2 regions of the Ruegeria sp. BB1 genome follow, and region 2 is predicted to be linked to the other one. Evidence: riboswitches for the same ligand, from Rfam matches in the RefSeq annotation. Region 2 holds a riboswitch; the other holds the start of a gene.

What was found. A riboswitch is a leader RNA that binds a small molecule or an ion and turns the genes downstream of it on or off. The one in region 2 is predicted to bind cobalamin.
Region 1: another riboswitch for cobalamin. It lies ahead of ACR0AL_RS00275 (CbtB domain-containing protein); the one in region 2 lies ahead of ACR0AL_RS16150 (hypothetical protein).

Annotation. Positions count from the first base shown of each region.
Region 1 covers NZ_JBQFVB010000001.1:54,676-58,884, forward strand. Annotated here, with positions in the region: gene ACR0AL_RS00255 (DUF302 domain-containing protein) at 1-75, opposite strand, end outside; gene ACR0AL_RS00260 (DUF1636 family protein) at 217-561, shown strand; gene ACR0AL_RS00265 (hypothetical protein) at 558-1,052, opposite strand; gene ACR0AL_RS00270 (CbtA family protein) at 1,119-1,817, opposite strand; gene ACR0AL_RS00275 (CbtB domain-containing protein) at 1,822-1,992, opposite strand; cobalamin riboswitch at 2,029-2,235, opposite strand; gene cobF (precorrin-6A synthase (deacetylating)) at 2,279-3,022, opposite strand; gene cobA (uroporphyrinogen-III C-methyltransferase) at 3,015-3,743, opposite strand; gene ACR0AL_RS00290 (cobyrinic acid a,c-diamide synthase CobB) at 3,740-4,209, opposite strand, start outside.
Region 2 covers NZ_JBQFVB010000008.1:50,370-54,578, reverse strand. Annotated here, with positions in the region: gene ACR0AL_RS16160 (DNA polymerase III subunit gamma/tau) at 1-1,454, opposite strand, end outside; gene ACR0AL_RS16155 (protein-tyrosine phosphatase family protein) at 1,588-2,082, shown strand; gene ACR0AL_RS16150 (hypothetical protein) at 2,084-2,491, opposite strand; cobalamin riboswitch at 2,575-2,795, opposite strand; gene ACR0AL_RS16145 (alpha/beta hydrolase family protein) at 2,931-3,788, shown strand; RNA gene ffs (signal recognition particle sRNA small type) at 3,821-3,919, opposite strand; gene ACR0AL_RS16135 (bifunctional 2',3'-cyclic-nucleotide 2'-phosphodiesterase/3'-nucleotidase) at 3,959-4,209, opposite strand, start outside.

The DNA of each region.
Region 1 (4,209 bases), on a different contig from region 2:
TGCCCAACCCGACAATGGTTCCTCGGCCCGAACAGGCAGGGCGAGAAGACAGAGCAAACCCAAAAGCGTGCGCATGACGGTGCCTCGTTCAATGTGACTGTCTGAGTGATGCCAGAAATCCGAGTTCCGCGCACGCACATTTCCGTGCGTATTCAGGATTGCGCCGACGTCTAGAAAGCCGCAGAAACATGCAAACCATCAAACACGAGGCCACACGTGGACCCGATACGCCTATTGATTTGCAGCAGTTGTGCGGGAACGCGTGACCGAGTGGCCGAGAGGCAGGCCGTGGATGACGCGCTGGTGCGTGCAGGGCTGAATGGCCGGGTCGTCATCTCGGATCACGCCTGTTTCAGTGGCTGCGCTGAGCCGACCGCATTGGCATTGCAGGCCGCAGGACGGGCGTCTTACGTGTTTTCGGGGGTCGATATCGTTACCGATGCCGAAGACATCGTCGCGACCTGCAAAGCCTATTTGGACAGTCCCGCAGGTTGGATCGAAGACGCCCGACCCTGCGGGCGACTTCGGATGTGTTTGCGCGCGCGGATACCGGCGCTTTAATCGACCTGAACGGTCACGGCAGCGCTGACCGGTACGTTGTCGACCGTCAGTGCGCTGTGGCTGTTTGCGTTCAGCGAAACCGAAACCTCGACCTCTCCCTTCGGAAGGTCGGGGATGTGTATCCAGTTGCCGTAGAGCCGGGCCAGTTTCTCGCCATTGATGTAAACATGCGCGTGGCCTTCGCCGTCTACGTCGGCTGTTGACGCGTTTTCTGGGGCAAACCGGAAATTCTGCGGCATGACGTGCAGGTTCCACCCGGCCATCGGGTCCTGGGTCAGCGCGATTGCAACGCTGGGGGCGTCCGCCCCTGCGGGCAGGTTTACCGTGGTCGAATGGTCATGGGCCATCGCTTCGGCATGCGCGCCGCCGTGATGGGACGGATCGCCATGATCGTGGCCGTCAAACGTGGCGCCATTGGCTGCCGCCAGCACAAAACCAGCACCACCACCGAACACAAGGCCGATTGCAAAAAGGGCAAGTGAGCGTGCCATTTTTCTTTCCTTTTGGGCAAAAAGAAACGCGCCGGGCAGAACCCGGCGCGTCATTACATAAGAGGATCAGGCCGCTGCTTCGACGCGTTTGCCTTCGCTTTGCCAGAAATACCCGGCAAAGGCGCCAACCAGAACCCAGGCCACCAGACCAATGCCAAAGGCGCGAGCGGCGAACAGAGCGCCGATCTCGGTCGGGACGGGGCCGGTGAACACATCCGGTTCGGGCGCACCGATCAGATGGGGTGCCAGCAACAGGGCTGCTGCGATCACATAGCTGATCAGGTTGCCGCCAAACGCAATCAACCACAGCGCAACAAGCGCAGCACCAACAGTGGCAAACCACCAGACCTGTCGGGCATAGACGTCAGCTGCCGCTACACCAGGCACCTCTGGTGCCAGGGTAAAGCCAGGCGCCAGATGAAAGGCGATGAACCCAGCCAGACCCCAAAGCACGCCGGTGCGGCCATCAATCGTGTGGCCCTGGCCTTCGGCCACGGACATCAGAGCAACCATCAGCAGCGCGTAACCGGTATAGGTCAGCATGGTGAAAATGACGCTCAGCGCGTCACGGGTCAGTTCCGAGAACATGCCCGGCAATTCGGGATGCGCCGAAACGGATTCGGCTCCGAAGTGCACCAACTCACCGGATTCGTACAGCTCTGCGTGCAACAAAACAGGTTGCACAAAGACCAACTGCAGCAATGCGGCTATCAGCCCCGCTGCAGCACCAGCGAACAACGCGCTGGTCAGTATACGACTGAACATGGTCTTAGTGGCAGGGGAAGCCGGTCGCGTGGCGCACGTCGTGTGCTGCGTCATGCAGCGCCGCGGCCTGTACGTGACCGGTCAGGGTGATGATACCCAGACCCAGTACCACCGCGAACATGACCGGAAGGATACCAGCGCGCGAGGCGGATGCTGTTTGCGTTTGTGTTGCCATCTTTTATTCTCCTTTGCCGCCGCACCCGACGACCGGTGTTTCAATTGTCGCCTGGCAGGTCTCCTGGCTTGCGGGTCGATGCCTCTGTTCGCCTTCCCCCTGAGAACAGGAGTGGCTGGTTGAACAGGGGCTCTCCGCTTACAGTCGCGGGGGCGGCTGTGGATTTGGCTGCCATGGCAGTCGCACCACATTCCCTCTTAGCATCCGGATGTCTCCGGCAGGACCAGACGCGTTCATTTAGCCTCTATGATGCCGCTGGTGCAATCGTCATTTGCGACCTTTTAGGTCAGATCACGCGCTTTTTCAGCAAATAGATATCCATGATCCAGCCATGATCGGCACGTGCCTTGGCACGGGTGTCCAGAATCTCCTGCGCCACATCGGTCAAAGCGCCTTTGATCAGGATTTCCTCTTTCATGCCGACATAGGCACCCCACCAGATGTCATAATCGGCCATGTCCAGGGATTGAAACGAACACTCGCCATCCAGCATTACCGCTACTTTCGAGGCATTTGCCGGCCAGCCTTCATCCCTGATCCGCCGTCCGGTGGTCACAACATAAGGCGCGCCCAGATCATTGATCGGGATGGCGTGGGCGGCCGTCAATGCCTGCAGCGCGGTGATGCCAGGGATCACCCGTGTCGTGGGCTCAGGGTCCAGCCGCGACGCGATTCGCAACGAGCTGTCATAAAGCGACGGGTCGCCCCAGATCAGCAGTGCCACTTGTCGCGCATTCGGGTGGGCCGCAATCGCCTCGTGCCAGCGCAGGGCAATGGCATCATGCCATTCGTCGACCCCGCGTAGATAACCATCATCGGCCCGACGCTTGGGAATGTCGAAATAGGCGATCTGCGGCGGAGTGTCAGTCACAGCTGCAATGATCTCTTCGCGCAACCCGGCCAGATCAGCCTTGTTCTCGCCCTTGTGCGGGATCAGGATCAGGTCTGCATCGCGGATGGCATTTGCCCCTTGCAAGGTCACGTGATCCGGGTTGCCAGTGCCAATTCCGATTAGAGACAACTCAAACATCGTCGAACTCTGCCAGCGGGCCATACAGGATCAGCGCCGGGGCTGTGCCGATCTCGGCCTCCAGCTTTTGCGACAGCGCGCCAATTGTTGCACGGTGCAGGCTCTGGTCGGGAGTCGATACGGATTCGGCCATTAGGGCAGGTGTCTCCAGCGGCAGACCATGCTCATGCAGCGCATTTACCAACAGAGGAAAGGTCCGTTTGCCCATGAACACCACGGTCGTTGCGTCCGGATCGGCCAGCGCGGGCAGGTTCAGATCTTCGGGCAGTTTGCCGCTGACATCGTGGCCAGTGACAAATTGTACCCGCCGCGCAGTCAGGCGTCGTGTCAGGGGTATTCCTGCTGCCGCCGCCGCCGCAACCGCCGAGGGGATGCCAGGGATGATTTCATATTCGATCCCGGCCGCACGCAGGGCAACCAGTTCTTCCTCCAGCCTGCCGAACAACCCGCCATCACCGGATTTCAACCGCACTACGCGAGCACCGGTTTTGGCGTAATCCACCAACAGGCGGCTCACGTGATCCTGCCTGGGTGAGGGTCGCCCGGCCCGTTTGCCCACGCCCACCAGATCTGCATCGCCATGCGCATGACTTAGGATCGGGCCGCTGCTGAGGTCATCAAACAGCACCGCATCTGCTTTTTGCATCCGGTCGACTGCTTTCAGGGTCAAAAGATCAGGATCGCCGGGGCCGGAACCTATGAAGGATACGAAACCGCTCATGCCGAGGCCTCGGCGATCAGGTGAAAGAACGTACCGGTGACGTTCCCGCGCACCGAACCTGTTTGCGGCCCTTCAGCACCTTCAGCATCAAACACCCGCGCCAGCGGTGCGTCCGGCTGTTCTACGATCGAAGAATAATGGAATTCATGCCCCCGCAGAGCCGTGTCGGCTGCAAAACCGGGCATCGGGGCCAGCAATTCTGCGCGCCGATACCCCAGATTGAACTTGCGCTTTTCATACGAGGTCACCAGCCGCAGCAGGCCTGCCATCTGATGTCGCTCGCCCTCTTTGTCGATCAAGGCCTGACCCAGCGCCATGTATCCACCGCATTCTCCATGCACGGGTTTGGATTCAGCGTGTTTGCGCAGTCCGGTCTGGAACGTGTCGGCGGCAGCCAGTGTGCCCGCATGCAGTTCCGGATAGCCACCGGGCAGCCAGACCAGATCGGCATCGGCAGCAGGTGCCT
Region 2 (4,209 bases):
GGTTGGAATTCGATACGCCCGGGTTGATAGGCTGCAAGCCGCAAAGACCGCTTGACCTCATCCAGAAGCACGCCGTCCCGGTTTGCGCGGATCAGTTCGACCACATGATCGAAGGTCGGATAGCGTGCCAGGGCAGCCTGCACATCCTGCGCCAACGCCGCGCTGGGTGCGCCGCCGCCCCCACCATGGGCGGGAGCTGCATAAGAAGATGCCACCGGCGCTTGCGTCTGAACCGCGGCATGCGATGGCGCCGGTATCCCGCCACCGGGTCCGCCATTTGGCGGTGGGGGCGTGTCTTGCAGACGTTTGATCAACTCTTCCGGGCTGGGCAGGTCGGCCACATGGGTCAGTCGGATCACCGCCATTTCAGCTGCCATCATGGCATTCGGGGCCGCCGAGACCTCTTCGAGCGCTTTAAGCAACATCTGCCACATCCGGGTCAGGACGCGCATCGGCAGGGTCTCGGCCATTTGTTGACCACGCGCGCGTTCGTCCGGGGATACGGTGGGATCATTGGCTGCGTCTGGCGTGATTTTAACCACAGAGACCCAATGGGTGATCTCGGCCAGATCGCGTAGCACGGCCAACGGATCGGCTCCTTCGGCATATTGCCCGCCCAACTCGGTCAGTGCGCCTGCAGCGTCCCCGCGCAGGATCATGTCCATCAGGTCCAGTACCCGACCGCGATCAGCCAGGCCCAGCATCGCGCGGACCTGATCGGCGCTGGTTTCACCCGCACCGTGCGAGATCGCCTGATCCAGCAGCGAGGTCGCGTCCCGGGCCGAACCCTCGGCTGCACGGGTGATCAGCGCCAGCGCGTCATCCGCGATCTGAGCGTTTTCCGCCGCCGCAATCTTGCCGAGCAGGCCGATCATGTCCTCGGGTTCTATCCGGCGCAGGTCGAACCGTTGGCAGCGCGACAGAACCGTCACTGGCACTTTACGAATCTCGGTGGTGGCAAAGATGAACTTCACATGCTCGGGCGGTTCTTCAAGCGTCTTGAGCAGCGCGTTGAACGCGCTGGTCGACAGCATGTGGACCTCGTCGATGATATAGATTTTGTAGCGCGCGCTGGCGGCGCGATAGCGGACACTGTCGATGATCTCGCGGATATCGTTCACACCAGTACGGCTGGCGGCGTCCATCTCCATCACGTCAACGTGGCGGCCTTCCATAATGGCCACGCAATGTTCGCATTGGCCGCAGGGCTCGATCGTTGGTTTGCCGTCACCATCGGGGCCGATGCAGTTCATGCCCTTGGCGATGATCCGTGCCGTGGTGGTTTTGCCGGTGCCGCGAATGCCGGTCATGATGAAAGCCTGCGCGATCCGGTCGGCCTCGAACGCATTTTTCAGCGTGCGCACCATTGCGTCCTGACCGACGAGATCGGCAAAGGTTTCCGGGCGGTATTTGCGGGCAAGAACCTGATAGGCGGGGCTGGGCGTGTCGTTCATATCTGCTCTGTCGGATTCGGGTTCCGATGCAGCGTAGAGACCCCTGCCGCCCGCGTCCACAGCAGGCTTGGGTGAATTTCGGTTTGCAGCACAATTTGCACGCCTTAGAAGCGAGTATCAGGGAGGGTCCGTAGTGAGCCAGTTCGCACTTCATTCAGTTCAGATTGGAAACGGCACCGTTGCCTTGTCGCCCCTTCCGGGGCGCGGTGGCGGGTATACGCGGGACTTGGGAACGATCTGCGACTGGCAGCCGGATCTTGTGATCTCGATGACCACCGAGGTCGAAATACTGCAAGAGGGCGCAAGTGGGCTTGGCGAAGACCTGCACGCACTCAATATCGAATGGGTGCATCTGCCGGTAGCGGATTTCGGTACGCCGCCTCCTGAGGTTGACGCGGCGTGGGGCAGTGTCAGCCCTGCGGCGACTGATATTCTGTCCCGCGGGGGGCGGGTGCTGGTGCATTGCCGGGGCGGCTGTGGCCGGTCCGGGATGATCGTGCTGCGCCTTATGGTCGAGCATGGCGAAGACCCCGAGACAGCGTTGACCCGTTTGCGGGCGGTGCGGTCCTGCGCCGTCGAGACCGGCGGCCAGATGGAATGGGCCGCCCTTGGGCGGACGCGCGACTAGATCAGAGCGCCACCTGTCGTTCTGCCTGTGCTACCGGGTTGGGCGGGATCGCTGTGACCTCAAGCATGGCGCAGGGTGGGGTGGTTAGCATGCCTGTGGGGCGCATGGTCACATCCGGGCCGAACATCATATCTGCGTAAGCATCCAGCGACTCGAGGGGCGCATCCTCGCTTGTTCCACAAAAGACCCGGATCAGGTCTTTTTGCGCGCGAAACCGTGCGCTGCATCCTTGCGTGCAATAGACCAGCTCAGTGCTGCCGTCGAACTCAAAATCAAACGTCGTCGCAGGAACGGCCGCGTCCATCGCCTGCACGATCGCGCGCGCCATCTGTGCCAGCGCCGGACAGGTTTTTCCGGTGCGTTGGCAAACGGTTGCGGAATACTGGTTCGTCTTTGTCTTCCAGATCATATTGCGCCCTCCGCGCGTGGAACGGGGGCATGGATCAGGTGTGACAGCGTGCTGACGACCTGCCCGGACACCCCGCCCGAGTTTCGGTTTCTTGTTCGATGGCAGGTCTCCTGACTTGCGGGTCGTTGCGTTGCCGACCTTCCCAGCCTTGCGGCCAGTGGTGTTTCGGCATTGCTCACCGCTTACAGTTGCGGGGGCAGTCGCGGCCTTGGTTCGTTCCGGTATTCCGGGCAGAACCGCACCGTGTTCCCTTTTCATCCCGCCCCGGGGACCGGGGACGAGAACCATCACCCAATCGCTAGCGGGTAGGGGTGGCCTGAGTCAAGCCGCCTTTTGGTGGGGCAAAGTGGACGCGTGGTCATGCGGAAACAGGATTGACTTAGGGTGGCAAAAGATGCCGTTTGGGGTGGTGAACTAATCGGTTCAGATTGAGGGCGCCATGCTGGATACCGCACAAGCTGTTTTAACCGAGGATTTTCAGTTTCCTTCTGGTTCGACCCAACTGTCGGCTCGGCTGTACCTGCCGGTGGCCGAACCTGGGATCGCCGTGGTGATCCACAGCGCCACCGGAGTGCCGCGCGACTATTATCAGCATTTCGCACGCTGGTTGGCTGCGGAACATGGCATGGCCTGTCTGACCTATGATTACAGCGATTTCGGTCAATCGCAGAGCAGGCCATTGAAGTCAGCTCAGGCCACGATGGCGGATTGGGCGCTGATCGACATGCCTGCGGCTCGGGCCGAGATGCGCAGGCGATACCCCGACGCGCAGCACTGGAGCATCGGCCATTCCGTCGGCGGTATGCTGGGGCCGATTCAACCCGATATTGATCAGATCGACCGTATGATCTGCGTCTGCGCCGGGCCGGTGACTGTGTCGGACCATCCCTGGCCTTATCGGGCGTTGGCTTTGCTGTTTTGGTACGGACACGCGCCCCTGGCCGTAAAAGCGCTGGGTTACCTGCCGGGCAAGGCACTGGGATTCGGATCGAACCTGCCTGCCAGCGTCTATTGGCAGTGGCGCCGCTGGTGTACTGCGCCGCGCAACTACCTGCCCGAAATTGGCGTGTCCTTGCCCGAGGCCCGCTGGGCACAGTCAGACACACCAGTGGATCTGTTCAGCTTTGAGGATGACGATCTGGTGCCAAAGAACGCGGTCTGGCGGCTGGCTGATCTGTACGGGCCCAACGCACACCGCCATTTGTTGTCTCCGGGCGAGTTCGGCCTGTCCAAGGTTGGCCATATCGGTGCATTTGCCCGACGCAACGCGGCGGTCTGGCCACGGCTGATTGCCTAGGCCTGTTCGCAACAATTCAATGTCGGGAGTTTAAGTGAGAGGTTGGACATCGACCCAAGCGGGGCTCGTTGTGGCTGCTTCCTTCCGGACCTGACCAGGTTGGCGAGGCGCTCGCCCGCGCCAACCTCTCGGGGTCTGATATAGGCAACGGGCGCTGGAAACACAACCCGTCAGAGCGTCAAACGGAACAGCAAAAAGCCCTCATCGTCTTCTCCGACGACGTGAGGGTCATATTCTTCAAGCTCGGCAATGTGGGTTTGTGCCTTCGGACCGGTTCTTAACAGCGCAGTCGCGCCCTGCATCGGGGCAAAGCCAAATGGATAGGGCGCATACTGCAAGGGATCTTGCGGCAGTGCGCCGGACAGATAGTCCTGCAAGACGCGCTGAACAGGCAGGTTCGGCAGCGCGATGGGCTCGGCCT